Regions from separate parts of the Vibrio zhugei genome, predicted to be linked through region 3. Evidence: predicted binding sites of a transcription regulator. Region 3 holds the regulator's gene; each other region holds the start of a gene.

Region 1 (10,732 bases), 1.1 Mb from region 3:
TGAGATTAACAACGTCCAAGTAGACCAGCGTTTGTTGCCTTGTTCCGTCACATTCTCAGCGGGATCAATTGTACATATTGTCGGGCCCAACGGCAGTGGAAAAAGCTCATTGCTCAGCGCCATTTCCGGTTTATTACCTTATCAAGGAGAGGTGCTTTATGATGGGGAGAATATTGCGGCCGTGAGCACACGTCAATTGGCTCAATGGCGTGCATACCTACCTCAATATCAGACCCCAGCTTTCCATGTCGACGTGTTTCAATATCTGGCTTTATCTTTACCAAGTTACGTCGATGCTCTCCGAGACGATGTGAATACCGTGATTCATCAATTGTGTGACAAGTTGCAATTGACGGATAAATTATCCCGGTCTATCCATCAACTGTCGGGTGGCGAATGGCAACGGGTTCGATTAATTGGTGCGTGCTTACAGTTGTGGCCTGAGTGGAACACTCAAGGAAAAGTGCTTATTTTGGATGAGCCTGCGGCGCCGCTAGATATTGCTCAGCAAGCACTTTTATATACGCTTCTAGAGGAAATCAGTCGATTGGGGATAACGATCATCATGGCCAATCATGATCTCAACCGTACGTTTCAGCAGGCCCATCATGTTGTGCTTCTGCAGCAAGGTCGTTTGTTCGCCAGTGGTTCTCCAGCGCAAGTCCTTACGGAAGAACGAGTCGAGGCCGCGTTTGGAACGCCCGTCATATTAGCAAAGCTATCGGAGCGCACGGTATTATTGTTTGATTAGTTTTGGTGCAAAAAGCACAAACTTGGAACAGTGATGTTTATTGACGACAATAAATAAAATCGGATGGCTATTTATTTATATAAAAAACAATGACTTATAAATATTTAAAACTTGGCATACAATTAGCATTAATAAGATTGATACATTCTCGTTCTTGTTAGGCTTTTATAGTCTCCTTTACCACTTTGTTTAACAAAGTGGTTTTTTTTTGTTTTTACTATCGGTATGAAAATGGTGAAAGAGGGATGCGATGGAGCGGATAATCCAAGTCATGGCCGCTTTAGCCGAATACGAATCAGCTTATTGGATAAACGTCATAATAAATAGGCTACTTCTGCACGGAGCGAAAGTGGCCATATGAGAGTATTACTGAGTTAGTCCCGATTTCAGATAATAAGTGCGACATTCATGGAAATATGTAGAAGAGGAAGCCAACTGCTGAAAGTGGTACGCTCTTCTCGCCAAAGAAACAAGCAGTACTACCATGAATTATCAACAGTTGACCGAAGGCAGAAGATACCAGATTTCTGCTCTTTTGGAACGGGGAATTTCGGTTCCTGAAATAGCTAAAACAGTTCAGTGCCACCGCTCGACGGTATACCGTGAGCTTAAACGCGGTCGGAAGGGAGAGCATTATTGCCCTAACGAAGCCCAGATGTCGTCTACCAAAAAGCGCAAAACAGCACGTAAATACCGAATACCAAAGGAACGTGTCGATTTTATCCGCCTTCTTTTAGAAACAGATTGGAGTCCAGAGCAGATTTCTAATGTATTAACGAAAATTGGTGCATCTGTCAGTCATGAGTGGATCTATCGCTTTGTTGCTCAAGATAAACGCTTGGGCGGTAAGTTATATCGTCACTTGAGACAAGGTCATAAGCGGTATCGCCGAGGTAAACAAGAGAAAGCTCCAGCGATAAAAAATGCCGTTTCGATTGATATAGACCAAGCATCGTTGACAGTAAGGAGCGGTTTGGTGACTGGGAAATCGACACTGTGCTAGGTAAGCATGGTACAGGTGCAATGGTGACTATTTTAGAGCGTAAGACTCGATTTTACGTGGTAAAGAAAGTGCCATCTAAGTCAGCGGATGATGTCACCAAAGCGACAATAGAGCTACTGAAGCCCTATAAGAAACATGTCCATACCATTACGGCAGATAACGGGCGAGAGTTTGCAGGTCATGAAACCATCGCAAAAGAATTAAAGGCTGATGTGTACTTTGCTCATCCGTACAGTTCTTGGGAGCGTGGTGCTAATGAGAATGCGAACGGTCTTTTAAGGCAATATGTGAAGAAAGGAACCGATCTAACGACAGTGACGGACATCGATATAGAGTTCGCTTTATCGCGGATAAATTACCGTCCGAGAAAGTGTTTAGGCTTCAAGCAGGCAGCCATTATATTTGAGGAGATGGCTTTAGCTTCTTGATATTGGAGAGTGTCGCACTTCGCAGTTGAATTCGGGGTGTATTAAAAGTGGAAATCAATTTGAGTACGGAATAAATTACGATCGGCTTTACGATCCATACCATCTAATTCACCAGAACGATTACGCTCTTGATACGAGTAAAAAGTTTCCCAAACAACATTGGTATACAATACATACTTCGCACCGATGATACCGCCTCTTGTATCGGCAGGTAATGAACCCCATTCATCATCATGTGAGTAATCACCATAGCGCTCGAAATCAAAGTAACGCCCATAGACGCTATAGGAACCGACATCTTTGAGGTTCACTTCTTTATAATCGATACGATATTCTTGGCTGGTATTATAATCATCGGCATTGGTTAATACGAATGCACCACGAAGCACAATATCAGATGTAGCTTGCATTTTTAGCTCGACCGCGCCCATGCGATCCATTTTTTGATCATCACTATGATTTTCGTTGGTCGCAAATGTCAAACTGGTTTCTAAGCCCTGAGCAAGTTGTCCAGTGACATTCAAGCCGCTGATTTGAGTTTCTTGTCCATTTGGCATAGTGACCAAATCCCCTTGACGAGGGCGTAACCAGAAGGCTTTCGTATTCCATTGGTCGGTAATGTTATAGTCAAGTTGTACACCATCTGCCGCATGGCCAAATGGTACGGCTTGGAAGCCAAGTCCCCACCATTTTGTACCCAAAGCAATACCGACACCGCCACCAGGTCGTCCTTCAACCCAAATCCGTTGTACGGTACCGTCTTGGTCATCACTGCCGGCATTTCCATCACGCCACGATTGGTTGACGGTGTAGCCTTTACGAGCTTCTAATTCGAAGCGGGCAATCCATTCATCCGAGACTTTCATTTTACCTTGTAAATCCATATAAAAGTGTCGGTTATTGGTGCCAGAGCCTACGGGTTCATTATCATCATGATCGTATTTTGCGCGGAAGAAACCATAGATAGAGACTCGATCGATAAGAGATTGCAAAGATTGGTATGACGATCCGTCTTCTTGTTTGGTTTTATTTTCGTAATCTGCACGTAGTAATTCTAAGTCAGCAAATTGTTTTTCGTATTACTTTTGAAGGTCTTGCACCTTCTTTATTTGTGCATCTAACGCTGCATTGTCAGCCGAGTGCGCAGCAAAAGGTAACATTGCAGTGACTGCAAGAGCCAGAGTAGTAAGGGGTAGAGAGGTTTTCATCGTTATTTCCTTTTACGTTTATTTCATTATTATTTTGTATTTAGAGTAGGTGTTGTTCGATTGCAGTATATAAATCTCCACGCATAGATATTGTGGAATTGAGCACGAATTTTTTCTAAATAGGTGGGAATAGGAAAGTGGTGTTCAATATGATCGGTTTGATCACTTTTTTGAGGATGAAAATTTAGTCAATAGCTGAACAATAATAAACGGAAACGGCAATGTGTCTTATTTTGGCAGGGAGTGTTTTTTGGCTGGAATTATTGCGTTGTTACGTGGATGTAACCAATTGGTGAGTAAACTGGGGCGGTATCCAATCAATAAAAATGGCAATGCATTAAACACGCATTGCCATTTTTATATAACTATCATTCACTCGTAATGAGACGTTACCTTATTAAGCGATCGGCGCCAAATTCGCTGGGCGATAATACACCGATTTTAATACTTTACCAGCCTTGATGGTTTTGGCGTCAGACGTAAAATCCTTGGCACACTTGGCAATGATGTAGTCGCCTTTGGTGATAGGAGTCAGTGTGATGCCTTGTTTGGCATAAAAGGCTTGTGTTTCGTCGTACTCTTGTTGAGTGCGACATACCTTACTCATGTTGGAGCTGTGTACTTCGTCCCAGCAAGCAAGGAAATTAATTTGGCAGTTGGCGGCGACGTTTAGTAACACATCAATAAAGTAACTGATTGATAGGTTGTCGTGAATTTGGCTAGCGCCTAGATGGACTAAGCGCCCCATGAGTACGTAAATACTATCCACGATGGCATCGGCTTGTTCTATTTTATCTGGTGCTTGTGCAAGCTCAGTCAATTCTTCAATGATGAGGGATGAGTGTAATGTATCTTGTTGAGCATCCAGCGTGTCTGGTTGAGCGACCGGCAAATCAAAAGTCGTGCGGAATTCACGAATATCGCGGTATAAGTGATCAAAGAGTTCTTGAGAGAGTTGGGTAAGTTGCATGAATCCAGTCCAATAAATAAAGATTGGCGCTTATAGTAGCAAAGCCGCGTACGCCTCGCTATGGAAGAGTGTTGGAGGAGGAAAGAACAAGGTGTACGAGACACCTTGTTGTATAATCGTATTGCGGTTTATAGGTACAATTTCACAAGATCGGCCGGTTCGACTTCCTTACCGTCTAAATTTTGATTCCAGTTAGGACCGATTAATACACCGTCTTCATCTAACGTGACCAACCAATCTTCAATAAAGACATCCAGTGGAATGCTCACTACTTCAAATTCTGCCCACTCTTCAATATTGTGTGTTTCAGCGTCTTCTTTTGTTGACCAAAATGGCATCACTTCGCTGTTGGCGAATTCAGTTGAGTCACATGATAACCAACCTTCTTCTGTTTGCAGGCCCCACACGGTTTGTGTATTTTGGGTTTCTTCTACGAAAAGTGCTAGGTTTGCTTGGAGATCAGTGCTTAATTTGCTCATGTTTTATTCTCTTTATGATGATGGCGCTCAGGGTAGCATTCAATGGTGAAAATGCCCATGATGAATTGCGCTTGCTTGCGTACTTATCGATGTTCGTTGCTGGGTGAGTGACCTTATGAGCGACGATATAAATAGGGAAACAATCGGTGTTTTTCACTGGTGGTGAGATTCGTGACACGCTGAATGTTATTGTCTGGAATCGCTTCCGGATCCGGGTAGTGTTTCAATACTTTTTCCATACTGTCTTCTCGGATCAAGTGATAAATAGGATAGGGGGCTCGATTCGTCAAATTGGCGGGATCTTCTGGGTCGCAGTCTGCAAAACAATAATCAGGATGGAATGTGGCAACCTGATAAGTCCCCTCCCAGTTTTCTTGGCGAATAAGAGCGTCGATCCAATCGATGAAAAAATTGTAGTCAAAAAAGTGATGTAACATATCCGGAACCACGAGTAATGTGGTTTCGAGATCCTCTGCAGATTTGGCATCCAATTCACGTAAGCACTGTTCGATATCGCTCAACAGGACCTCCTCAGAGGTGGCCAAGCTGACATGAATCTTAATTTGCTGATTTCTTTGGGGTTTGGCTGCAAAGGGGCATAAGTTTAATCCGATCACAACATCATCAAGCCATTGATTAACTTGTTGTGAGATGGAATCAATACGTTGGAGTGTGTTCATAGCGATAAGACGTCAATAATAATGGGACGATAATAGCACAAATCGAGCATGAGCATTCGTACAACTCTTATTTGTGCCCGTGCTTTTTGTATTTACTGACGTGAACGATATAGCTTTTCAAAATTCCCAGAATTCCAGCCGATCATCACCCGATCGCCGACTTTTAACACAGGCAGACTGCGGGCACCTATCGCATCCAATTCTTTACGACCGCGCTGCATTTTCGCATTACAGAGTCGATAAGGAATGTTTTTACTATCCAAATAGCGCTGAGCATCCTTACAGTGAGGACATTTATCTTTGACATACAAAACGACGCGTTTCACAACAAAACTCCTTAAGCGAATATTAGGAAGCGCAGTGTAGCGGTGCACTGACTTCGATGCAATTGTTCTGCAGTGGCATAATTGTAGGATTCAGGTAAACTTTGCGCGTTAATCTGTACCTACCACGATCATCTGCAATGAGAACAAATCATCATGGGAACGCCCGCCACTTCGAAACACCGTAAGCCTTATCCTTCATCACGCAAAAAAGTGTCTCGCGGTACGAAGCCGACTCCATCGTCAGGAAATGCTGTGTCGATGAATGTGGTAACGTGTCATTCTCAACCGGGTCTGCATGCCAAGAACCGTCATCAGGGCTTATATAATTTTGAGTTATTAAGCCAAGCAGTCCCTGAACTTCGGGCTTATTTAGTGAAAAATCCACGTGGACAGTGGACTATCCCGTTTAGTGACCCTCAAGCGGTGTTGTTATTAAATCAAGCGCTATTGTCGCATCATTATGGTATTCACTTTTGGCAAATTCCAGTGGGATATTTGTGCCCGCCAATCCCTGGGCGCGCGGACTACATTCATCGTGCTGCCGAGCTTCTATTCTCAGATTGTCCAACATTACAAGGACAAGCGATCACCATGCTCGATATTGGTATGGGAGCGAATGCGATTTATCCGATTATTGCCGCCACCGAGTATGACTGGCAGGTTGTGGGGAGCGACATTGATCCTGTGTCTATTCGCAATGCCGCCAATATTGTTGAGAATAACTCACGCTTAAAAGATAAGGTGGTTGTACGTTTACAATCTCAGCCAACAACCATGTTTACAGGGATTATTTTGCCCAAAGAGCGCTATGCACTGACAACCTGTAATCCGCCGTTTCATGCGTCTGCCGAAGAGGCTCAGCAGAGGACGCGGCGTAAATTAACCAACTTAGGTAAACATCAACACAAACGGACGAAATCTGCGAACGTATCATCGTCTAAACAGACCAAATCGACGGCACTAACGTTAAATTTTGGTGGTCAACAAGGCGAGTTGTGGTGTCAGGGGGGAGAAGCCAGCTTTTTGCGCCGCTTAGTCCAAGATAGTGCGAACTATGCAACGCAAGTACTTTGGTTTTCCAGTTTGATTTCGAAAAAAGACAATGTACGTTGGATGAAAAAGCAGTTAGCGAAAGTCGGGGCGTGTGATGTGCGAATTGTCGATATGGCTCAAGGTCAAAAAATCAGCCGTTTTATTGCGTGGAGCTTTCAAAACGCTGAGCAGCGCAAACAATGGTCGCAAGAAGCATGATAGGTTAAGTTGTGTACATCTTGGCCGATACAGGTATAACGACTGCTGATCCTCTTGGAGGTAACATGGACTTTGAATTTTTTGTGCCTTGCCAACCGAATTGGTTATGTAAGCCATTTTTTTTCGTGTTTACCCTGTTATTACTTGTTGGGTTGGGGTTTTTTATCCGCATTGTTTATCGTGAATATCTCAAATCGGTTCGCGTGAAAAACACTCATCATCGTCGTCGCATGCATTATCGCGATCGCAAAGGTGGCGATGATGGTAGGCCTACCAATTTAAGAAAGCATTAATGGTCATCACTGTGCTGCCAATACTGACTCGGTTGTGTGGTGGCGGTGAAATATCGTTTCCCAGCCTTGTTGCTGAGCGCGACTGAACAACTGCTGGTGTTGTTGGTATACGTGCTCGGCTTCTTCATACCGGTCTTCTTCTATATACATACGCAATAGTCTTACTAGCATGTGCGGACGACTCGGTGCATGATTGACCGCTTGTTGCATAAACCGTATGGCCTTGTCTTTTTCTCTTGCGCGCCACCAGCATTGGGCCGCACTGTCATAACTGAGCGCCACATTTTGGTAATAGGGTTGTTTGATGGCTTTATCGAAATAGTGCTGAGCTTGAATATAATGGGTCTGTTGACAAAGGAATACCGCAAAATTGTGCAATAGTTGGCTATTATGCGGGTAGTGTTGTAAAGCCTTGTGATACGTGGTTGTGGCGCGTTCGGTTTCTTTCACGGTGGTGTAGTAATGCGCGAAAGCCATTAGTGTCGGTAGGTAATGTGGTGCCGCTCGCTGCGCGCGATATAAATTCGTCAGTGCTTTTTTCGATTGCCCTCGTTCTAGATAGGCCATCGCTAACGTCAGTCGATTATCGGCAATCTGTGTATTATCAACGTTGCTCATAGGCGCATGAACACAGCCTGAGAGTGCGAATAATCCCCCAAGTATGATTATCACGATGACCAACCGATTGAGTCGACAGTATCGCGGTTTCTGAATGGTATGTGCCTTTGAAGGAGAGATTAGCATCGGACTTTTTATATCGATTATGGAACGAGTGATCGATAGTAAAGACCACACAGCCAATCGACAGTGTGTGGTCAGGACACTGCGACTGACGTATCAAAATTGTTTCGTAGCCAGTGTGTTTATGGGCACCGCTGTGTGATGCCCATCGAAGCCTTCTATTCATCGTCCTTGGTGAATTTATCTTCACTAAAGTTATCCAAATCAAAGGGTGTTTGTTGGTAAACGCAGTAATTTAACCAATTTGCAAAGAGTAAGTGACCGTGGCTGCGCCACGTGGCGCTCGGCGTATTACTTGGATCCCCGTCCGGATAATAATTAATGGGCATCATGGGAGCGAGCCCTTGGCTGAGATCACGTTGATATTCATCATGCAGAGTGTCAGCATCATATTCTGGGTGACCAGTGACAAACACATTCCGTTTGTCTTTTGTGCAGGCAAGGTACACTCCAGCTTGTGGTGATACGGCGAGGATATCAATGTCGGTATGTTCGGCGAGATAATTTGGATCGAAATCCGCATGGCGTGAATGCGGTGCTAAAAAGGTATCATCGAAACCACGAGTGAGTGGATGATATTGAAACTGAGTGTCATGGGCATAGACCCCAGACAGTTTTTCTTTGCGGGTGCGTTTAGGAAGATGATAAATCGATTTTAACGCGGCTTGAGCGGCCCAACAAACATACATGGTAGACGTAACATGATCCTTTGCCCAAGCAATGACAGCTTGTAGGTGGCTCCAATAAATCACATCTTCAAATTCTACTAGACCCAATGGCGCACCAGTAATGATGAGACCATCGAAATTGCGATTCTTCACCACATCGAATTGGCGGTAAAAAGAGTTTAAGTGTTCTTCTGGTGTATTTTTACTGGGTCTATCATCAATCCGCAATAGCTCCACATCAATTTGCAATGGAGAGTTAGAGAGTAGGCGTAAAAACTGGGTTTCCGTTTCTATTTTTTTTGGCATGAGATTCAGGATCAAGACTTTCAGCGGACGAATTTGCTGTGTGGTTGCTCGTGATTCTGGCATGACAAAAATATGCTCTTGGCGTAGCACATCTCTCGCTGGTAGTTGATCGGGGATCTTAATAGGCACAACATACTCCCTTTGTTATTTTGGACGTCTATACATCTAGACTTATAACCTAAAACATCGATAATGTCGAGACTAAAGTCCGACTTTAGTTACGATCCTGCGCTCATGTGTGTGGTTTTTTATCAAAAAAATAGTGGATGTAAATCGATGAGTAGTGAGGCTCACCGAGATACTGATGGTACGCATTCAGACTGTGGTGTAATGGAAATGACTTTGACTGTCACACTTATTCGCGGTTTACCAGGTTCCGGTAAATCGACGTTGGCACAACGTTTACCAGGAGTGCATTTGGAAGCGGATATGTTTTTTATCAATGCACAAGGCGAGTATTGTTTTCAGCCTGACCAACTGAGTGCTGCACACACCTGGTGTCAGCAACGCAGTGAATATTGGCTCCAACAGGGGCAAAGTATCGTGGTGTCGAACACGTTTGTTCGCCATTGGGAAATGGCTTTCTATAAAAGGTTAGCACAGCGCTACCGGGCTAAGCTCAAGATCATCGTGTGCCAAGATGAATTCGGCAGCATACATGATATTGAGCCCGCCGTTATCGAGAAAATGCGCCGTCGTTGGCAAGATTAGTCGATGCCATTCGGCCATGACGAGCAAACTGCCACCAAGCTAATCCCCCCCAAAATAAGGCTTGTAGCCAGAGCTGTGTCCATTGGGTTGAGATTTGCTGCCAATGGACGCCCATTTGGTTTAACGCGAGGAAACCCTGTATTCCTGGCGTACTTGGAAACAGATTGGCGACCCAGACGATAGGTTGTGGAATACTTTCTATTGGCCAGATGAACCCAGCGGAAAAAACCAGAGGCATTGAGCTGACCAAGACAATTAATGTGACGTATTCTCGACTGGGTGTTATGGCGCCTAAAAAGATACCAATGAAACAGGTACTGAATAAAAACGGCAACAATAGGAGTAATACGTTGGTTGGCGCAGCGATGGTTTTGACGCCATGCCAGTGAAAGCTTCCTCCCATATAGTAGGCACTCAATATATAGTAAATCAATATGAGTACGATGGTACGAGCACCGAGTAGAGCCCATTGTGAACTGTCTGACCAATATCCATGGCTTTGCTTTTGTGTGCCACCCAGTAACCCCGCAGCCATGACCATGGTTTGTTGTAAAATTAGCACAAATACCGCAGGCACTACGTAGTCGACATAGCCCATACGTGCATTAAATGTGGGCTTGAGATTGTTTTGCAGTGGCGAGAGGGTCTGCTTAGCTTGTGTCAATGCATCACCGCTGCTGAGTAAGTGTTGAATTTTGACTTTTGCAGCTAAGGTGCCAGCGGCTTGTGATAGCCCTTCAACCACGGTTCCGTATACCAAAAAATAAGAGGCATCACCCGCATAAGCGAGTGTCGGGTGGTGGCTCATGGCAAGATCACGATAAAAGTGATTTGGAATGACCAAAAAGCCCGCAATCTTTCCTTGATAAAAGTCGAGTTTTGCTCGTTCGATAGAATGAATGCGTTCCACCACTTGC
Region 2 (10,732 bases), 680 kb from region 3:
CAGTGGAACCGAACAAAAAAGGCGAAACGTTTGTTAAAGAACGCGTCTGGATGGGTGACAAAGATAAAGTCGCGCTGGGCGTTAATAAAGATACTTACGTGACATTGCCTCGTGGTAAATCCAAAGATCTTACGGCAAGCTTTGTATTAGACAAAAAACTGAAAGCGCCAATTCAAAAAGGCGATGTGGTCGGTAAACTGTACTACAAAGTCGACGGTAAGGATGTGGCGCAATACCCACTGATTGCCCTAGAAAATGTCAAAGAAGGTGGCCTATTTAGCCGTCTTTGGGACTACATTATTCTAATGTTCAATGGCTTATTTTAAGCCCTTGTCATTGTGATACAAAAAGCCGCCTTGTGCGGCTTTTTGTTTACTTGAGATCCGCTATGAATGACTGTACTATTCTGGGCTGCTTAACTTTCTGTCACTTTGGAGCGCTTTATGCTGACCATTAATTCTGATGCCAAATTAAAAGACCTGTTGGAATTTCCCTGTTCCTTTACCTATAAAGTCATGGGCTATGCAAAGCCCGAGCTTCCGGATTTGGTTTTAGAAGTCATTCAACGTCACGCGCCTGGTAACTACAGTCCAAAAGTAAAGCCAAGTGCTAAAGGCAATTATCATGCGGTGTCTGTCACTATCAATGCCACATCAATTGAACAAGTTGAAACGCTATATAAAGAACTGGGTGACATAGAGATCGTCCGCATGGTTCTATAACTTAAACTATTGTTTAAAGTTACACACTTTTTTTTAAGCAGCGTAAAGCTGCTTTTTCATTATTTATCATATAGTTAAAAATTAAGTGTTTAATGTTTGTTAAAAAAATTCTCTATAAGCATAGTGAGTCGCGCTTATGAGGTTTATAATAACCGGCATTTTTACACCACTGGATAATAAAATGAGTAGTAAGCTGATTGTTAGACAGTTAGGTAAACAGGATTATCAATCCGTTTGGCAAGCCATGCAGGATTTTACCAATCATCGTGACAGTGACACTCAAGATGAAGTCTGGCTCGTGGAACACTTTCCTGTGTTTACGCAAGGTCAAACAGGTAAGCCAGAACACCTGATTAATACCGGAGACATTCCTGTCGTCCAAAGTGATCGTGGTGGACAAGTCACTTATCATGGGCCGGGTCAATTGGTCGTCTACTTCCTCGTCAACCTACGTCGTAAGTCGATCAACGTTCGTCAATTGGTTTCTCATATCGAAAATATCGTGATCAATACCCTCTCTCAGTATGGTATTGATTCGTCTGCCAGACCTGATGCGCCCGGCGTGTATGTGGACAACAAGAAAATTTGCTCGCTTGGATTGCGTATTCGTCATGGGTGCTCTTTTCATGGTCTTGCACTCAACATTGATATGGATCTATCCCCATTTTTACGAATCAATCCGTGCGGTTATGCCGGGTTAGAAATGATACAGTTAAGTGATATTATTCCGTCAACCACCTTGCATGACGTCGAACCTATCTTAATAAAAGAGCTCGTAAACCTATTGAAATACAATAAAGTCGAATTTAGTACAGAAGCCTATAATCATGAGTAAACCTATTCAAATGGAAAAAGGGGTCAAATACCGCGATGCGGATAAAATGGCTCTGATCCCAGTAAAAAACATGCCGAATGAAGACGTTGAAATCTTGCGTAAACCCGAGTGGATGAAGATCAAATTGCCACGAGATACGCAACGTATTCGTGATATCAAAGACGCCATGCGCAAAAATGATCTGCATTCAGTGTGTGAAGAAGCTTCATGCCCTAACCTGTCAGAGTGTTTCACTCACGGTACAGCAACGTTCATGATTTTGGGTGCTATCTGTACTCGTCGTTGCCCTTTCTGCGATGTGGCTCATGGCCGACCATTAACACCTGATGCAGAAGAGCCTACCAAGCTGGCTAAAACCATCAAGGATATGAAGCTCAAATACGTTGTTATCACCTCCGTCGATCGGGACGATTTACGCGATGGCGGTGCCCAACATTTCGCAGCCTGTAACCAAGCGATTCGTGAGCAAAACCCCAATATCCGCATTGAGACCTTGGTTCCTGACTTCCGTGGTCGTATGGATACTGCACTAGAGTTATTAAAAGATAACCCACCCGATGTCTTTAACCATAACCTAGAAACTATTCCACGTTTGTATCGCAAGGCACGTCCAGGTGCGAACTACAAATGGTCACTCGAACTACTGCGCCGCTTTAAAGAGCAGCACCCAGATATCCCGACCAAGTCTGGATTGATGATGGGTTTAGGTGAAACAAAAGAAGAAATGGTTGAAGTATTGAAAGATTTACGCAGCCATGGTGTCACCATGTTGACGTTAGGTCAGTATCTAGCGCCAAGCCGTCACCACTTACCTGTTGCCCGCTACGTGCCGCCCGCAGAGTTTGAAGAATTGAAAGAAATCGCCTTGGAGCTTGGCTTTACCCATGCCGCTTGTGGACCTTTCGTAAGATCTTCTTACCATGCGGATTTACAAGCACAAGGAATGGAAGTTAAATAATATAATAGCCATTTAATCATGAATAAAAGCCGATATGCGTTACATATCGGCTTTTTTCGTGATTAAGCGCTTGCTGTTATATCAGAAGTTTCTTACCCTGTTTGTTCATATTGACTACAATGATGATAAGCAATTCAAAAAGGATGGTGTCATGTATAAGCTTGGACTCGTAACCATGATGGCAGTGAGCGCACTGTTAACGGGTTGTGCATCGAATGAACAACGAGATAATTATCAAGAAGCGTCTTTTGAACTGTGCAATACGGATGTCAAAATTTATTCGGTGAGTGATGACGGCCAAGTTCGTATTGTCTGCGCTGACCAATCAAAATTTTCGCTTGCCAGCGAAAGTACGCTAGAAACAATGCGAGACATCAACGTCAACTATTGCAGTGGCGAAGGCTTAGGACAGTTCAATGAGACCCGCAAATATTACATGTTCAAATGTAAATCGGGAACGCTCATTAGCATTTCTAAATAACGTCTGTTCGCATCGTTGAACCTTGTTCCCAATAAAAAAGGTTCATCGCGGATTAGTGGGAATTTAAAACAAAAACGGTAGAAAGTGATATGGTTTAGTCGCCAAACAAAAATCATACACAAACTACCGTTTTCATGATGAATCATACTTTTCTATCCTCTTTTTGGGAAGGCTTTCATGTCGTAAAGTCTGCTCAAACGTCTTCTCTTATCACCATTACTCTCAAACCCAGCACAACCGCTCGGTGTTCATGTGGGCAATATGTTCAAGCCATACATGATTATCAGTGGCGAACGATTAAGGAAGCGATGATGCTCGGCGTACCTGTCGAACTATCCGTACAAACAAGGCGTATCAAGTGCCCTGACTGTGGTATCAAAACCGAATCTATTTCTTGGCTTGAACCTTTTGCGCGCCTAACTAACCGCTTACGTAGTTATATTGAACAGTTGCTGCCTCTTCTTCCTATTAAGCATATTTCCCAGATGACGGGCGTTCATTGGCACACGATTAAGGAGATAGATAAGCGCCGACTAAAAAATGGGGTGCCAGAGGTCAACTGGGCCGAGCTGAAACAACTGGTCATGGATGAGTTTGCGCTCTTTAAGGGACATCGTTATGCCACCGTTATCGCGGATGCTAAGACGCATCAAGTGCTGTGGATAGGCGTTGGACGAAGTCGACAAGATATCCGTCCCTTCTTTGAGTTACTTGGTCAGTATTGCCAGAACATAGAGGCGGTTGCGATGGATATGAATACGGCTTTCGACCTCGAAGTGCAGCAACATTGCCCCAACGCTCGCATTGTGTACGACTTATTTCATGTGGTCGCCAAATTTGGTCGGGAAGTGATGGATAGAGTCAGAGTTGATCAAGCGAATCAACTCAAACAAGACAAGAAAGCACGCCAATGGATTAAGCGCTCTCGCTGGATTCTCCTTAAAAACAGAGGCAACTTAGACAGTAAGCAGGAGAGCTACCTAAGTGAGATACTGAGTATGAACAAGGACTTAATGGTGACGTATTTACTTGGCTCTCAGCTTAAAGAGTTATGGCGATGCCAGTCAGAAAGCGAAGCGAGAGACTTATGGGACGTATGGTGGGGGCAAGTTCAAGAAAGCGGGATCAAGCCGCTTATGGACTTCGCAAGAAAGCTCAAACCTTATCTTCATGGCATCGTTGCTTCTGCATGCTATCCACTCAATACCTGTACGCTCGAGGGCATAAACAACAAGATAAAGTTAATCAAGCGAATGGGTTACGGCTATCGAGATACTGATTACTTCTTTTTAAAGATAAAAGCGGCTTTCCCCGGAAAGCCGCGATGAACCATAAAAAAGCCTGCATCAATGCAGGCTTTTTCTTATGGTATCGCTGATTAAGCGTAAACAGGTAGACGTTTACAAATGGCCAATACTTTTTGTTTTGTTGCTTCAATCACAGCAGAATCGTTGATGTTATCAAGCACATCACAAATCCAGTTTGCCAACTCTTTGGCATCGTCAGCAGTAAAGCCTCGACGAGTAATCGATGGAGTACCGATACGAATACCAGAAGTCACAAATGGGCTACGAGGGTCGTTTGGCACTGAGTTCTTATTCACCGTAATATTCGCTGCGCCTAACGCTGCATCCGCTTCTTTACCGGTGATGTCTTTATTAATTAGGTCAACCAAGAACAAATGGTTTTCTGTGCCATTGGATACGATGTTGTAACCACGCTCTTGAAATTGAGCGACCATGACTTTCGCATTTTTCACGACATTTTCTTGGTAGGCTTTGAATTCAGGTTCCATTGCTTCTTTGAACGCCACCGCTTTCGCAGCGATAACATGCATCAAAGGCCCACCCTGACCACCAGGGAATACTGCTGAATTCAATTTCTTATAAATCTCTTCACCTGCATTCGAAAGAATTAAGCCACCACGAGGGCCAGCCAGTGTTTTATGTGTTGTGGTGGTAACCACATCGGCATAAGGTAATGGGCTTGGATAAACCCCTGCGGCCACCAAACCAGCCACATGAGCCATATCAACAAACAAGTACGCATTGACTTTGTCTGCGATGTCACGCATGCGTTTCCAATCCACGACTTGTGAGTACGCAGAAAACCCGCCAATGATCATTTTTGGCTGATGTTTCTCGGCTAACGCTTCCATTTCATCGTAATCAATCTGACCTGACTCATCGATGCCATAAGGGACAATATTGTACTGCTTACCAGAAAAGTTAACCGGTGAGCCATGTGTTAGGTGACCGCCATGAGCCAAGCTCATGCCTAGTACAGTATCGCCTGTATTTAATAATGCCATATATACGGCACTGTTTGCTTGCGAGCCAGAGTGAGGCTGCACATTGGCGTAACCACAATCAAAGAGTTGGCATGCACGCTCAATGGCTAACACTTCCGCTTTATCAACAAACTCACAACCACCGTAATACCGTTTGCCTGGATAGCCTTCCGCATATTTGTTGGTTAATTGAGAACCTTGTGCTTCCATCACGCGTGGACTGGTGTAGTTTTCTGAAGCAATAAGTTCAATATGCTCTTCTTGGCGAAGAGTTTCTTCTTCAATCGCAGCGTATAGCTCCGGATCATAATCAGCGATGTTCATATCACGTTTAAGCATCTGTATCTCCTGATTCAGATTAACTGAAAGTTGATGTAAAGTCGGACAATGACGCTACGCAAACGTTTTCGTCACCGTAATGGCTGGTATTCTACATAAATTGATGTTTATCATAAAGCACTAATTACCGAAATAATGACGCCATGCTCTATCAATGAAATCCACCTCTATTATTCACAATAAGAATATGGGTGCGTGAGAATCCTTGGGGATAAATTAGCGCTTTGCCCTTCCGAGTACAACCATTACCTTGCTTTAAATAAGACTCAATTTGCTTAATTGGCTAAAAACGATGCATGGCCTCTTTAACTCCCTGATAGACCAATAACAAGACGCGCCATTCCTGCATGAAATTCTCATTCTATGTCGGTTTATCTGCTCATCTAACCGTGAGTTATTGTCTGATTCTGCTCACCTTTCTGATTGACCACAGACGCTCTCGCTGAAAAGTTGATCAATAACGCACAGCTTTGTCCAAAAAGACAGCGTTTGGCGCGAAAAACTAAAAAAAGGGTTTACAGCTTCAAACAGTTTGCTATGATTCGCTCCGCACTTGAGGGATGAGTTGGGAAGACATCGTTTAAGTATAAAAATCTCCTGGAGGAGTTCCCGAGTGGCCAAAGGGAGCAGACTGTAAATCTGCCGGCTCCGCCTTCGATGGTTCGAATCCGTCCTCCTCCACCATATTTTCTTCGTAAGAAGAGCACTTGATTGATTGTGTTGGGAAAACGTCAGTTAAGTATAAAAACCTCCTGGAGGAGTTCCCGAGTGGCCAAAGGGAGCAGACTGTAAATCTGCCGGCTCCGCCTTCGATGGTTCGAATCCGTCCTCCTCCACCATATTTCTTCGTAAGAAGAGCACTTGATTGATTGTGTTGGGAAAACATCCGTTAAGTATAAAAATCTCCTGGAGGAGTTCCCGAGTGGCCAAAGGGAGCAGACTGTAAATCTGCCGGCTCCGCCTTCGATGGTTCGAATCCGTCCTCCTCCACCATATTTTCTTCGTAAGAAGAGCACTTGATTGATTGTGTTGGGAAAACATCCGTTAAGTATAAAAACCTCCTGGAGGAGTTCCCGAGTGGCCAAAGGGAGCAGACTGTAAATCTGCCGGCTCCGCCTTCGATGGTTCGAATCCGTCCTCCTCCACCATATTGAATAAAAAAACCAGCTCATTGAGCTGGTTTTTTTATGTCTTATGTATGACGGCCAAATAAAAAGGCCACCGAAAAGTGGCCTACCGCTCGATAAACACTCGCGCGTCTGCGCTTTATCGTTCTAAGTACGCGGGGACTTGCGCAATACTGTCTAACACCACATCGGCCAAAGCTTCACCTTCCGCAGTGACAGGCTTACCTGTTCGTACCAAAATTTTAGTACCAACACCAGCGGCAGCGGCGGCCATGAGATCCTCGGTTTTATCCCCGACCATCACAGACTTCGACATATCAATCTCTAAGAAATCGCGGGCAGATAAGAACATTCCGGGTTTTGGCTTACGACAATCACATTCTTGTTTGTATTCACCGAGGCCAAACTCAGCATGATGAGGACAGTAATAAATGCCATCAAATGCCACGCCATTATCTTCGAAGTTCCAATCCATCCACTGAGTCAGTGATAAAAAGCGATCTTCACTGAATTTGCCACGAGCAATACCAGATTGGTTGGTCACCAATACCAGCAAATATCCCTTGGCTTGCAATTCACGTGTTGCATCAAACACACCATCAATAAACTCGAAATCATGTTCATCGTGGACATAACCGTGATCAACGTTGATCACACCGTCACGGTCTAAAAATACTGCTGGTTTAGCCAAAATGACTCTCTCAATTGAGCGTTAAGAATAATCATAATTATTGCACAGCTCTTTTCTTTCATCACCATCAAATAATGAATAAACGCGGATTAAGATATTTTAGCCGTCTAGACGTAAAAATATCTATTGACTTGACTAGTTATAACTCATAGGATTCTATCTGGCTTCACGCAATACAGCATAATATTCTGTGAAACGATATCGCAGTTAATATCGGGTTGTTCAACTCCCTGCACAGGTTTTTACATGATTGAAATAAAGAATGTTAATAAGATTTTCTACCAAGGTGATACGGAGATTCCTGCCTTAGTAGACATTAACCTCACCATATCACAAGGCACCATTTTTGGTGTCATCGGCTCTTCAGGTGCAGGGAAAAGTACTCTGATACGCTGTGTCAATATGCTAGAGCGACCAACAACAGGTTCGGTCATTGTCGATGGTACGGATCTGACCCAATTAAGCTCACAACAGCTATCCAATGCTCGCCGCAACATCGGCATGATATTTCAGCACTTTAACTTATTATCGTCACGCACCGTGTTTGGTAACGTGGCACTGCCGCTAGAGTTAGCGAAAAAAAGTGACGAAGAAATCAATAAAAAAGTGGTCGAACTCCTTGATTTAGTCGGCTTGGCGGATAAGCGTGACACGTATCCTGCCAATCTAAGCGGCGGACAAAAGCAGCGAGTGGCCATTGCTCGGGCCCTAGCGTCTGATCCGAAAGTCCTATTGTGTGATGAAGCGACCAGTGCCCTTGATCCGGCGACCACACAATCGATTCTCGCGTTGCTAAAAGAAATTAATCGTCGCTTAAATATTACTATCTTATTGATTACTCATGAAATGGATGTGGTAAAAAGTATCTGTCATGAAGTGGCCATTATTGGTGGTGGTGAGCTGGTTGAGAAAGGCACCGTCGGGGACATTTTTGCTTATCCAAAAACCGAATTGGCTCACCAATTCATTCGCTCGACATTGGATCTCTCTTTGCCCGAAGACATTGCTGAACGTCTTCGTCAAACAGCGCATCATGGCGCACATCCACTCGTGCGTTTAGAGTTTACTGGCGCAAGTGTTGATGCCCCTGTCGTCTCTCAGGTTTCCAGAGAATTTAATATCGATGTGAGTATTTTGAACTCAGATCTGGATTACACCGGAGGCGTGAAGTTCGGCATGATGTTAGCTGAAATTCAAGGTGATAAAGACAACACAGAAGCCGCCATTCAATTTATTCGCAACAACAAAGTGAAAGTAGAAGTACTGGGGTACCTCAATGCATGAACTCGTATCATGGGTGTCACAAAACAGTGAACTCATTTTAACTGCCACCTGGGAAACCATTTACATGGTCTTGGCCTCAGGCATCATCGGTTTTGTCGTCGGCATTCCACTTGGTGTGGTTCTACATACAACAAAACAAAATGGCTTACTTGAGAATCCTCAAGTGAACCGTGTGTTAGGGGCCATCGTCAATGTCGGTCGCTCGGTGCCATTTCTTGTTTTAATGGTCGCCATCATTCCTTTGACCAAATTGCTTGTCGGAACGTTTATCGGCACCACGGCGACGATTGTTCCACTGACAATTGGAGCGATTCCTTTCGTTGCACGCTTGATCGAAGGTGCCTTGATGGAAGTCCCATCTGGGTTAATTGAAGCCGCACAATCAATGGGCGCAAGCCAACTGCAAATTATCTACAAAGTGCTGTTACCTGAGGCGATGCCGAGTATTATTAATACCGTGACGGTAACCTTAGTCACACTGGTCAGCTACTCCGCAATGGCCGGGACGGTCGGTGGCGGTGGCCTCGGTGATGTCGCGATTCGTTATGGTTACTATCGATACGACGTCGTTGTTATGGCCGTCACTGTTGTGATGTTAGTGATATTAGTACAAATGATACAATCATTAGGTGATGCTATCGTCCGCAGAGTCGATCACCGATAAAACATAATAAAAATTGGATTTTTACAGGAGATAAATATGACATTTAATGTTAAAGCATTGCTTGCAGTTGCAGTCACTGCATCAACGTTAGTGCTCGCGGGTTGTGGTCAAGACTCGTCGGACAATCAAACCATCAAAGTTGGCGTTATTGCGGGTGCGGAAGCACAAGTAGCTGAAGTTGCGAAAAAAGTCGCCAAAGAAAAATACGATTTAAACGTAAAATTGGTCACGTTTACGGATTACATTACGCCCAATGCTGCATTGGCAGACGGTTCCGTTGATGTCAACGCGTTCCAACACAAACCGTATCTGGATCAACAAATCAAAAGCCGTGGTTACAAGCTAGCAATTGCAGGTAATACCTTTGTTTACCCTATTGCAGGCTACTCTAAAACCATCAAATCCGTTGATGAAGTCAAAGACGGGGATCGTATTGCAGTGCCAAACGACCCAACTAACCTTGGCCGTTCATTACTGCTGCTGCAAAAACAAGGGTTGATTAAATTACGTGATGGTTCAGGCCTAGAAGCCACCGTCCGTGATATCGTCTCTAATCCAAAGCACCTGAAAATTGTTGAGCTTGATGCCTCTCAGTTACCCCGCTCTTTGGACGATGTGACCATTGCGATCATCAATAATACATTTGCTAGCTCGATCGACCTAACTCCACAAAAAGACGGTCTATTTGTGGAAAGTAAAGAGTCGCCTTACGTGAACCTTATCGTGGCACGTAAAGACAATGTTGATAGCAAAAAAGTGAAAGAGTTTGTGAAAGCCTACCAAACGGATGAAGTGTACCAAGCGGCACAAAAACAATTCAAAGGTGGCGTGGTTAAGGGCTGGTAATTACCTCCCTAATCATCAGCGTGATACACAAATAAAAAAGGTTGGCATAACGCCAACCTTTTTTTCACGCCTCATTGGCCAAAACATTAAGACTTGAGATGATCCCAAGAAATATTCGACACAAGACGACATGAATCGCATTTAAAATGAAAAATATCGTGCAATGGTTCTTCTAGTAACCACGCTCCGCCACACTTAGGACAGCAACGCGCTTTTTCCTCAGCCAAGCTGCTGCCCCCCACACGATACAAATAGTAATACGTTGGCACCTGAGATAAATACTCGATTCGCCCGCGAATATCCCAACCACGAATGAACAAATCACTGTCCGTATCGCAGATTTCATGTAATGCCGCATATTCTGCCTGACAACTGCCCGCCATTTGCAACTCATCACATGCTTGCCATTCCGTCTGCCACTTTACGACCGATTTGTGGTCGCCATTAAACGTCGGAGCTTGTCGATACAGTGGAATCGGTAATAAAGTCTCACCA
Region 3 (10,732 bases):
CGAGTAACGCATTGAGCTCATCACTTTGATCAAGAAACGCATCTAAAGACACTTCCGCCAAGGAGTCTGAGACCAGTGACTCGACTTTGATGCTTTCTGGTTCGATATGAAATCCTGCTTCTCTTGCTAAGATAACCAGTTTGCGCATGACATCCGAGCCATCCAGATCATGGCGAGGATCGGGCTCAGTTAACCCTTGTTGCCAAGCCAGATCGACCAAATGACTGAAGGGAACACTGCCATCATACTGTTGGAATAACCACGAGAGCGTGCCGGAGAAAATCCCAGATAACGCGGTGATGTCATCGCCACTTTCACGCAAGTCTCTGACGGTATGATTGATCGGTAAGCCTGCGCCAACGGTGGCATTGTAGAACCATTGACGTCCAATTTTGGCAAAGGCTTCTTTGACTTGATAGTAATATTCACTCGGTGCGGAACCAGCGACTTTATTAGCCGAAATCAGGTGCATACCATGCTGGGCAAAATCGAGGTATTGATTGGCAACAAAAGAACTGGCGGTGACATCCAGCACGACGATATCATCGTAATGTTGTAAGTCATTGACCGTGGTTAACCAGCTGTGTCCATCATGGCTGATGGCATCATCTTTATAGCGTTCTACGACGTCTTGCTCGCTAAGCCCAGCCTCATTAAACAGGTAACGCTGGCTATCGACAACCGCGACGAGTTCGAAATTCATGCCGCGCCGTTTTTCCAATTCGGCTTTTTGTTGATAGAACAACCGTAACCAGCTTGAGCCGATGTTGCCCTTGCCACACAACACGAGCGCGATGCGTTTTTGGGCTTGAAAAAGTTGGGTATGAATATTGTGCACTAATGGCGGTAAATCGGTATGGCGTAATACTGCCACCAAACTTAGTCCCGATTCTGTTGTGGAGATAAACTCGACCGGTTGGGCTTTTAATTGCTGATAGAACCCAAAATTATGATTGGCATTGTTACTGACCCCCGCACCGACGGCCGCCACTAATTGGAAGCCTTCTTTGAGTTTGATTTCCGCTTCGACTGCCGCATCCTGCAGACATTCCAACGCGCCTGAGGTGATTTCCTCGGTATAGGCTAAGCGCAGCAGGCCTTGATCTTCTAACGCTTCATAAGCCAGCGGTTCCAATTGCATGCGTTTCAAACGTTGCAACGTTTCTCGCTGAATCTGTTTGAAGGCATGATGACGACCGAAGGTCAGCTCAATTAATAACACATCATCAAGCGAGGTAATGATCTTGGCGCCTCGCCCTGAGGCAAGCACGCGTTCGATGCGAGTCGAGCCCGCTTCCGGCTGATAGCTGCAACGTAAGTGTAAGTCCATGGTACTTTGTGTGACAGGCTGCAGCGTGCGGCTATGCAATACTGGCGCGGCCAAACGGGCCAGTTCATTGGCTTCATCTAAACGCAGTAAGGGTAACAAACACGCCTCACCGACTAAGCGCGGGTCGGCGCTGAAGACGCCCGCGACATCACTCCAAATGGTCACACGATTGACATGCGCTAATGCGCCAATAATGGTGGCTGAGTAATCCGAACCATTTCGGCCCAACAGGACGGTATTCCCGGCTTTGTCTTGCGCCATAAAACCGGTGATGACCAAGCGTTTATTGGGATGTTGCGCCAGAATATTATCCAACAGTGGTTGGGAGGCGGCACGGTCAATTTCAGGTTGGATTCCCGCCTCTGCTCGCAGAAAAGCGCGCGCATCTAGCATGGCACAATCAAGCTGTAATTGGGTGAGTACCGCCGCCAGCAAACGGGCGGACCACATTTCACCGTGACCGAGTATATAGGCTCGTTTGTCGCTCGTGATGGGCGCGGTGATCTCGCCAAGTTCACTCATTTCTGCCATTAATTGCGTGAGGAGATGATCCGCCGTTTCGCCGTCCAGCAAAGTGGTAATTAATTCACTTTGATATTGTCTTAGGCTTAATAAGGTCTCATGCGCCACACGCCCATCTTTACTTAATGCGTCAATGAATGTGATTAAACGATTGGTCGTTTTGCCTGCTGCGGATACGACAATCAAATCACTGGGCTGGGAATAATCACACAGGATCTGCGCAACCCGCTGATAGCAATCAGCATCAGCAAGGCTGCTACCACCAAATTTATGTAATTGGCGCGGTGTTGTCATTTAACAACTCTCCTTCGCGGTAGTAAATGCTTGTTCTAAGTCAGCGATGAGATCGTCTGCCGATTCTAATCCAACAGAGACTCGCAGTAATAACGGGGAAATGCCAGCAGCGGCCAGCGCGTCTTCACCCATCGCTCGGTGTGTCATGGAGGCAGGGTGGCAAATCAGGCTTTCCACCCCACCAAGTGATTCAGCCAAAGAGAATAACTTCAGTGAGCTGACAAAAACTTTTAATTGTTCAAAGGTGGCATTGACCTCAAAACTTAACATGCTGCCAAAGCCACGCTGTTGCTGCTTGGCAATCTCATGTCCTGGATGATTGGGTAAACTAGGGTGATAAATGGTTCCAACCAGCTCTTGTTCACTTAAGTAATCCAGTAGTGCGGCGGCGCTTTCTTCGTGTTGGCGCATACGTACGCTCAATGTGCGCAAACCGCGCAATGTTAAATAGCTATCAAACGGTGTACCTGTTGCACCAATACAATTTCCCCACCAAGCGACGTGTTCTGCATGTGTTTTTTCTGAACTGATGAGCACGCCACCAATCACATCAGAATGACCATTAATGTATTTGGTGGTTGAATGAATCACAAAGTCCGCGCCCAGTGTAAGGGGTTGCTGATAAATGGGTGTCAAAAACGTGTTATCAACGGCGACTAACGTTCCGTGTTGTTTGGCTTGCTTGCACACCTTATTGATATCGACTACGCGAATCAGTGGGTTGGATGGGGTTTCAATCAAGAGTAATTTGGGTTGCTTGTTCAACGCGTTTTGCAGTTGTTGCTCATCACTTTGATCAATGAATTGAACGTTGAAATCGCCTTTTTGAGCGCGTGTGTTCAGTAAACGATACGTCCCACCGTAGCAGTCGTGCGGCGCGATAATCAGGTCATTAGGCCCAAGAAAAGCCGTGATCCATAAGTTAATCGCGGCCGTACCGCAGTTGGTAATCGTGGCGCCAGCCCCAGATTCTAACTCCGCCAGTGCTTCTTCTAATAAGCTACGATTCGGATTCCCTGAGCGAGTATAGTCGTAGGTAGGGACTTCCCCGAATGAGGGAAAACCATAGTTCGTGGATAAATAAATCGGCGGAACAACCGCATGATGTTGTGAATCAGATTCAATTCCAGTTCGAACGGCTATGGTGTCGGGGTTATATTGGCTCATAATGTATCCTTTCTTGAACGCAGAGGGTGGCTGTACCAAACTTATCGCCAAGGCAAATGTTTATCAATGTACTTTACTTTGTGTTTTTGTGGACGTCAACACATCTAGCCATCTATATGTCTTTGCTTGTAGCAGTAAATACCGTTAAAATTACCAGATTACTGATTTATTTTCTGAATGACTGAACGAAGGTGTGCAATGGCAGATTGGAGCGGCGACTATATAAGCCCTTATGCGGAACATGGTAAAAAAAGTGAACAGGTGAAAAAAATCACCGTATCCATTCCACTTAAGGTATTAAAAGTATTAACGGACGAGCGTACTCGTCGCCAGATTAATAATCTACGACATGCCACAAATAGTGAACTATTGTGCGAAGCATTTTTGCACGCGTATACCGGGCAGCCATTACCGACTGATGAAGATTTACGAAAAGATGGACCGGATGATATTCCCGTAGAAGCCAAAGAAATGATGACACGGATGGGGATTGAGTTTGAGTCGTTTGACGACTAGATCTTCGTGATTGTTATAGGAAGATAAGTGATACAAAAAAACCCAACCAAGCTGGGTTTTTGTATTTTGCACAGTCTGAATGTGTTATTCAGCCATGTAATTCTCAGGCATGTCGATGCGCGCAACACCAGAGTCAACTGCCGCTTGAGCAACCGCGCGGGCAACGCGAGGTAACAGACGAGCGTCCATTGGTTTTGGAATGATGTACGCCGGACCAAATTCAAGCTTATCAACGCCAGCGGCTTTCAATACGTTCTCAGGAACACTTTCTTTTGCTAATTGACGAATCGCATCCACTGCGGCCAATTTCATCTCAATGTTGATTTCGCTGGCACGCACATCTAAGGCACCGCGGAAGATGAATGGGAAACACAATACATTGTTTACTTGGTTAGGGTAGTCACTGCGTCCAGTACCCATGATCAAATCGCTACGCGTGTTGTGCGCTGTTTCTGGATTGATTTCTGGATCAGGGTTGGAACAAGCAAAAACAACAGGCTTGTCAGCCATTAATGCAAGTTGCTCGCTGCTCAACAGATCCGGTCCGGATACACCTAAAAATAGGTCAGCGCCTTCAATCACATCTTCAAGTGTGCGTTTATCGGTGTTATTGGCAAAACGTTGCTTATACTCATTAATATCGTCGCGACGTGTATGAATCACACCTTTACGATCCAGCATGTAGATTTTTTCACGCATCGCGCCACATTGGATCAACAGTTCCATACAAGCAATGGCGGCCGCACCCGCACCTAAACATACGATGGTACAGTCTTCGAGCTTTTTGCCTTGCAGTTCAATGGCATTGAGCATGCCCGCCGCAGTCACAATGGCAGTACCGTGCTGATCGTCATGGAATACTGGTACATCACAGCGTTCAATCAATTGACGTTCAATTTCAAAACAATCGGGCGCTTTAATATCTTCTAGGTTAATACCACCGAATGTATCAGCGATACTCGCAACAGTGTTAATGAACTCTTCCGTTGTACGGTGTTTTACTTCAATATCGATAGAATCCAAGCCAGCAAAACGTTTGAACAGTAAGGCCTTACCTTCCATCACAGGCTTAGACGCTTGGGGTCCTAAGTTACCTAAACCTAGTATCGCTGTGCCGTTTGAAATCACAGCAACCGTATTACCTTTGCCGGTGTATTTATAAATGTTGTCAGGGTTTTGCGCGATTTCACGAACAGGTTCAGCCACACCAGGGCTGTAAGCTAAGGCGAGATCATGTGCGGAATCAGCGGGTTTGGTTAGGGAAACGGCAATTTTGCCAGGTGTTGGGTAGGCGTGGTATTTCAGGGCTTCTTGGCGAAACGCTTCTTTGATGTTTGCTTGGTTATCAGACATTGGAGACTCTCTATTGTTTTTTTAGGAGTAGAAAGGCGGACATTTTAGAACAGGATGTGATGAGTGCCTAGTTGGCGACAGTCAATATAGCGAAGTTTTAATGGCTTTAATTGCTGATAAGACCAGATGCCATTCGCGCAAAGGTTTGCCTGATTTTTCTCTCTCAGGTGTGCTTTGGCAGCGTGTTGCCAATGAACGTCGGGCGTATAAAAAAGGGAAGAGGGGCGCCCAACCGCCAAGATCAAAAAAGGACGCTAAATAGCGCCCTTTTATTTCAGTAGTTACAACACAAATAGGCTTATTTGCTTGTAAGGTTACCGAAACGCTTGTTGAAGCGATCAACACGACCACCGGTATCAACGATACGTTGTTTACCTGTGTAGAATGGGTGACATTTGTCACACACGTCTAGGTGTAGAGTATCTTTGCTTAGTGTTGATTTGAAAGTGAAAGTGTTGCCACAAGAGCAGTTCGCGTTCACTTCATTGTATTCTGGGTGGATACCAGTCTTCATGGGATAACCTCAATATTAGGCCGTGTCGCTATCCAAATCTAAGTTGGACACCACACGTAAGTTAATGGTAAAAAAACGTTATGGTCTTTATAATCAAAGGCCAGACCGTTAAGGCGCGCTATGATAAAGAATCCACGTCTTACGATCAACTGGTTTGTTGTTATTTTAGTCGAATTCTAGCGGATTAGCCGTGGTTGGTTTGCTTTTGAACATGGAATATACCTAGCCCTATACGATTCATTCGAATTTATGCCTTTCATCCAGTAGACTAGCTACTAATAACGAGTGCCTCTAACGACAGTATTTATGCTCCCATCGATTGCCCGAGTGGCGTTACCCGTCCCTTTAGATAAACAGTTTGATTATATCATTCCAAGCCACCTGTTCCCGATTATTGGTGGGCGAGTCTCAGTCCCTTTTGGTCGGCAAACATTAGTCGGTGTTGTCACGGCGTTAGTGAGCCAATCTGACTTTCCGGTGGAACAACTGAAACCCATCTACCAAGTATTAGATAGCCAGCCAGTGTGGTCGGAATCTTTATATCAATTATTATCTTGGTGCAGCCAATTTTATCATCATCCATTGGGTGACACCCTAGCCAATGCGATGCCAACCGCGATTCGCCAAGGGAAAGCCGCGAGTTTTAGTCCGTATCGCGAATGGTCTTTGACAGAGGAAGGGCGCAATCAGTTTATGGTGGGATTGCCGTCGCGTGCGGTTCAGCAAAATCGCGTCATGCACCGTTTAGAGAACGGCCCGGTTTCTCACTCCATGCTACTGGATGAAGACATCACTTCGACCACATTAAAAGCCTTAGAAAAAAAAGGCTGGGTGACCATGGAAGAGCGGCAGCCTTCGGTTAAACCTTGGCCGGCTCAAGTTGAGGCGGATGTTGATAAGCCCACACTCAATGAAGAACAAGCGATCGCGATTGCTGCAGTAAATAGTGACCCCAATTTTGCCTGTTATTTATTGCAGGGCGTAACCGGTTCTGGCAAAACCGAAGTGTATCTGAATATGATTAAGCCCATTTTAGAACAAGGCAAGCAAGCGCTTGTGCTGGTCCCTGAAATTGGCTTAACCCCACAAACCATTAATCGGTTCAAACGCCGTTTTCAAGTGCCCATCGAAGTGATGCATTCGGGTCTCAATGATACTGAGCGATTGAATGCGTGGTTAAGTGCGCGTGATAAGGCCGCGGGGATCATTATTGGTACCCGTTCCGCTTTGCTCGCCCCGTTTGCCGATTTAGGCATTATCATCGTCGATGAAGAGCATGATGCCTCTTATAAACAGCAAGACAGCTTACGTTATCACGCGCGAGATGTGGCGGTGATGCGCGCTGCGAAAGAGAACATTCCGATTGTGCTCGGCTCGGCCACCCCAGCGCTGGAAACCTTACACAATGCCTTGTCAGGGAAATACCATCATCTGCACCTGACTCAGCGCGCGGGATTGTCGACGCCGACGACGAATCATGTTCTCGATGTCAAGGGCCTGTTTTTGGAAAGCGGTTTGTCGGCCCCTTTGATTGCACAGATGCGTCGCCATTTGCAAGCCGGCAACCAAGTTTTACTGTTTTTAAATCGCCGTGGCTTCTCGCCAGCATTAATGTGTCATGAGTGTGGGTGGATTGCCGATTGTCGACGTTGTGATGCCTACTATACCTACCACCAAAATAGCCGTGAAATGCGCTGTCATCATTGTGGCTCTCAACATCCGGTATTGCATCAATGTGGGGCGTGTGGTTCAACGCACCTCGTGACGGTGGGGGTCGGGACTGAACAATTAGAAACACAGTTAGGGGAATTATTTCCCGACTATAAATCGATTCGCATTGACCGAGACAGTACTCGTCGCAAAGGCAGTTTAGAAGCGGCTTTGCAAGCCATTCGAAAGGGTGAATATCAAATCCTGATCGGTACGCAAATGCTGGCGAAAGGCCATCATTTTCCGGATGTGACCATGGTGGGGCTTTTGGATGTGGATGGCTCTTTGTACAGTAGCGATTTTCGAGCCGCAGAACGATTTGCCCAGCTTTTTACTCAAGTCTCAGGGCGAGCAGGGCGCGCGAGTAAACCGGGCGAAGTCTTCTTACAAACGCACCACCCTGAGCACGCCTTATTGCAAGCGTTATTAACCAAAGGGTACAACGATTTTGCGATCACGGCTTTGCAAGAACGTAAAATGGCCGCGTTACCGCCATACAGTTATCTCACTTTGGTACGAGCAGAAGCGAACGATGCTCAGCAAGTCGAAGACTTTCTTCGCCAGATGCGTCATACCCTAGAAACCCATCCGCAATTTGATGAAACCTGCTTAGTATTGGGGCCGACACCGGCGCCACTTGCCAAGCGTGCCGGGAAGTTTCGTTGGCAACTTTTACTGCAGGTCGAGTCACGTTCATTGATGCAAAAGCTACTGCGCAGTGCGAAGCCTGCCATCCACTTATTGCCGTTAGCCAAGAAGGTCCGATGGACTTTAGATATTGAACCACAAGATCTTTCATGAAAAATCATAAATCTTTGCTAGGCTTAAGAAATACAATTTAACAAAGTGTGATTAATATCACTCTACTCATGTATAATTTGTTATGTTAAGCGTTATACAGTTGAAGTGAAATGCATAAACTGAGAAACACACATTGTGAAGCGCGTATCTGCGTGATGACTTCATCCAGCCATAACAATGGATAGTTTAGAGTCTATGTTATCTCAATCTGTTGCGGCCAATGCTGAGAACCTTATTGGATGATGCAAATGAGTATGTGTGAATTAACTATCCAGATTTTAATAAGAGGGTTTTTTGTATGGCGACAATGAAGAACGTTGCCCAGCTTGCCGGTGTATCAACTGCCACGGTCTCTCGTGCATTGATGAACCCGGAAAAAGTCTCTTCTTCGACACGCAAACGTGTGGAAGAAGCGGTTTTAGAAGCGGGTTACTCTCCAAATTCTTTAGCGAGAAACTTACGCCGAAATGAATCGAAGACGATCGTCGCGATCGTGCCTGATATCTGTGATCCTTATTTCTCTGAAATCATTCGTGGCATCGAAGATGCAGCGATGGAGCACGGGTATTTAGTTTTACTTGGTGATAGTGGACAACAAAAGAAGCGGGAACATTCATTCGTCAACCTTGTGTTTACGAAACAAGCCGATGGTATGTTATTGCTCGGTACGGATCTGCCGTTTGATGTTAGCAAACCTGAGCAGAAAAATTTGCCGCCGATGGTGATGGCGTGCGAGTTTGCTCCTGAGCTGGAATTACCCACCGTTCATATTGATAACTTAACGTCGGCCTTTGAAGCGGTGAACTATTTAACGCAAATGGGTCACAAGCGTATTGCTGAAATCGCGGGACCTAAGAGTGCGGCCTTGTGTTCTTTTCGCCACCAAGGTTATCAGCAAGCTTTGCGCCGAGCGGGTCTTACCATGAATGATGATTACTGTATGCACGGTGATTTTTCGTTTGATGCAGGCGCGCACATCGTGACGCAGTTGCTCGCGTTGCCTCAAGCGCCCACCGCCATTTTTTGTCACAATGACATGATGGCGATTGGTGCTATCCAAAAAGCCAAACGTCTTGGTTTGCGTGTGCCGCAGGATTTATCCGTGGTTGGATTTGATGACATCCAATTTGCTCAATTTTGCGATCCACCATTGACGACGATTTCGCAACCTCGTTATGAAATTGGCCGTCAGGCGATGCTTATGATGTTAGATGTCTTGCGTGGGCATGATGTTCAAGCCGGATCAAGACTGCTTGATACCGCTTTGGTAGTCAGAGAAAGTACCGCGCCGCCGCGCTCTGTGCAGTGATTTACCTCGTAAGTTCATGGTCAAATGTGCATTTCTGGATGAGTTTGTGTATCAATACTGTTCTATCTAAAGAAACTGCTTTACCATGTCCCATAAATTGTTAACGCTAGAATTCCTGTGGCTAATAAAGATTATGTAAGACGTGGTCGTAGTCAAAGTAAGCCGACCAAAAAAAATACGCCAAAGCGTAAGCCTTGGCGCAGTGGGCTCATTGCCTTGGTAGCGGTGGGCGCGTTTGGGTATGGGTTGTATATTTTAAACTCGGATCCCGCGCCTAAGCCCGAACCCAAGGTTAGGTCTGTGGCGAAACCGGTGACGCAAAAAGTCGTCAAAGAGGAAAGCAACTTACCGCCGCCGCCTACGGAAAAGTGGCATTACGTGGATTCTCTCCCCAGCCGAGAGATTGAAGTGGTGCCCAAAGAACTTAAAGTGTCAAAAATTCCGTATGTGATGCAATGTGGCGCGTTTAAAACGATGCAGCAAGCGCAACAACGTAAAGCGAATATTGCTTTCCAAGGGTTGAGCAGCATGATTCGTAAACGTGAAAATAGTAGCTGGTATAGAATTGTACTTGGTCCGTATAAATTTAAACGCGAAGCCGAGAGTGATCGACACAAACTGCAGCGCGCGAAAATTGAACCTTGTATCATCCTCAAAGATAATCAACAGTAATGAAACAATGCAATGTCGGGACTCTTGACGTTGCATTGTTTTTTCTCCCCTTGAATTCCTGCATCATGACCCTTATATAGATTCTAACTCCATAGAGAAAAAAGATAAGAGGCTCTGACGTGACTACCATCGTTTCTGTACGCCGTAATAATAAAGTTGTCATCGCAGGTGATGGACAAGTATCACTGGGTAATACCGTGATGAAAGGCAACGCGAAAAAAATTCGCCGTTTATACAATAACAAAGTACTGGCTGGTTTCGCGGGTGGTACGGCGGATGCATTTACTTTGTTTGAACGCTTTGAAAGCAAATTACAAATGCACCAAGGGCATTTGACCAAAGCCGCGGTCGAAATGGCGAAAGAATGGCGAAGTGACCGAGCATTGCGACGCTTGGAAGCGATTCTTGCCGTTGCTGACGAAACTGCTTCTCTCATCATTACTGGTAATGGCGATGTACTTCAGCCTGAACACGACCTGATTGCTATTGGCTCGGGGGGCAACTTTGCCCAGTCCGCTGCGATTGCCTTATTAGAAAATACGGA

The links. Region 3 encodes MetJ, which represses methionine synthesis genes. Its sites were predicted from a motif close to TTAGACNTNTANANGTCTAA; they were not measured.
Region 1: metA (homoserine O-acetyltransferase MetA) is a predicted target of MetJ. The motif match lies at 9,254-9,273, and genes of this name have one in related genera.
Region 2: metN (methionine ABC transporter ATP-binding protein MetN) is a predicted target of MetJ. The motif match lies at 7,543-7,562, and genes of this name have one in related genera.

Annotation. Positions count from the first base shown of each region.
Region 1 covers NZ_CP033078.1:1,561,707-1,572,438, reverse strand. Annotated here, with positions in the region: gene btuC (vitamin B12 ABC transporter permease BtuC) at 1-3, shown strand, start outside; gene btuD (vitamin B12 ABC transporter ATP-binding protein BtuD) at 1-751, shown strand, start outside; partial or broken gene EAE30_RS12495 (IS30 family transposase) at 1,236-2,182, shown strand; gene EAE30_RS12490 (hypothetical protein) at 2,224-3,174, opposite strand; gene EAE30_RS12485 (nucleoside triphosphate pyrophosphohydrolase family protein) at 3,788-4,360, opposite strand; gene EAE30_RS12480 (DUF2750 domain-containing protein) at 4,489-4,839, opposite strand; gene EAE30_RS12475 (DUF1415 domain-containing protein) at 4,953-5,519, opposite strand; gene EAE30_RS12470 (glutaredoxin family protein) at 5,612-5,845, opposite strand; gene rlmF (23S rRNA (adenine(1618)-N(6))-methyltransferase RlmF) at 5,999-7,096, shown strand; gene EAE30_RS12460 (hypothetical protein) at 7,162-7,389, shown strand; gene EAE30_RS12455 (hypothetical protein) at 7,396-8,007, opposite strand; gene metA (homoserine O-acetyltransferase MetA) at 8,289-9,233, opposite strand; gene EAE30_RS12445 (ATP-binding protein) at 9,441-9,815, shown strand; gene EAE30_RS12440 (ABC transporter permease) at 9,781-10,732, opposite strand, start outside.
Region 2 covers NZ_CP033078.1:1,960,652-1,971,383, forward strand. Annotated here, with positions in the region: gene EAE30_RS14330 (serine hydrolase) at 1-326, shown strand, start outside; gene ybeD (DUF493 family protein YbeD) at 444-722, shown strand; gene lipB (lipoyl(octanoyl) transferase LipB) at 904-1,557, shown strand; gene lipA (lipoyl synthase) at 1,550-2,515, shown strand; gene EAE30_RS14350 (hypothetical protein) at 2,667-2,996, shown strand; gene EAE30_RS14355 (ISL3 family transposase) at 3,134-4,324, shown strand; gene glyA (serine hydroxymethyltransferase) at 4,375-5,625, opposite strand; tRNA gene EAE30_RS14365 (tRNA-Tyr) at 6,225-6,309, shown strand; tRNA gene EAE30_RS14370 (tRNA-Tyr) at 6,380-6,464, shown strand; tRNA gene EAE30_RS14375 (tRNA-Tyr) at 6,534-6,618, shown strand; tRNA gene EAE30_RS14380 (tRNA-Tyr) at 6,689-6,773, shown strand; gene gmhB (D-glycero-beta-D-manno-heptose 1,7-bisphosphate 7-phosphatase) at 6,892-7,443, opposite strand; gene metN (methionine ABC transporter ATP-binding protein MetN) at 7,690-8,727, shown strand; gene EAE30_RS14395 (methionine ABC transporter permease) at 8,720-9,391, shown strand; gene EAE30_RS14400 (MetQ/NlpA family lipoprotein) at 9,428-10,237, shown strand; gene EAE30_RS14405 (Zn-ribbon-containing protein) at 10,324-10,732, opposite strand, start outside.
Region 3 covers NZ_CP033078.1:2,639,739-2,650,470, reverse strand. Annotated here, with positions in the region: gene EAE30_RS17460 (bifunctional aspartate kinase/homoserine dehydrogenase II) at 1-2,146, opposite strand, end outside; gene EAE30_RS17455 (O-succinylhomoserine (thiol)-lyase) at 2,147-3,313, opposite strand; gene metJ (met regulon transcriptional regulator MetJ) at 3,512-3,829, shown strand; gene EAE30_RS17445 (malic enzyme-like NAD(P)-binding protein) at 3,914-5,182, opposite strand; gene rpmE (50S ribosomal protein L31) at 5,481-5,696, opposite strand; gene priA (primosomal protein N') at 6,003-8,207, shown strand; gene cytR (DNA-binding transcriptional regulator CytR) at 8,470-9,516, shown strand; gene EAE30_RS17425 (SPOR domain-containing protein) at 9,634-10,188, shown strand; gene hslV (ATP-dependent protease subunit HslV) at 10,308-10,732, shown strand, end outside.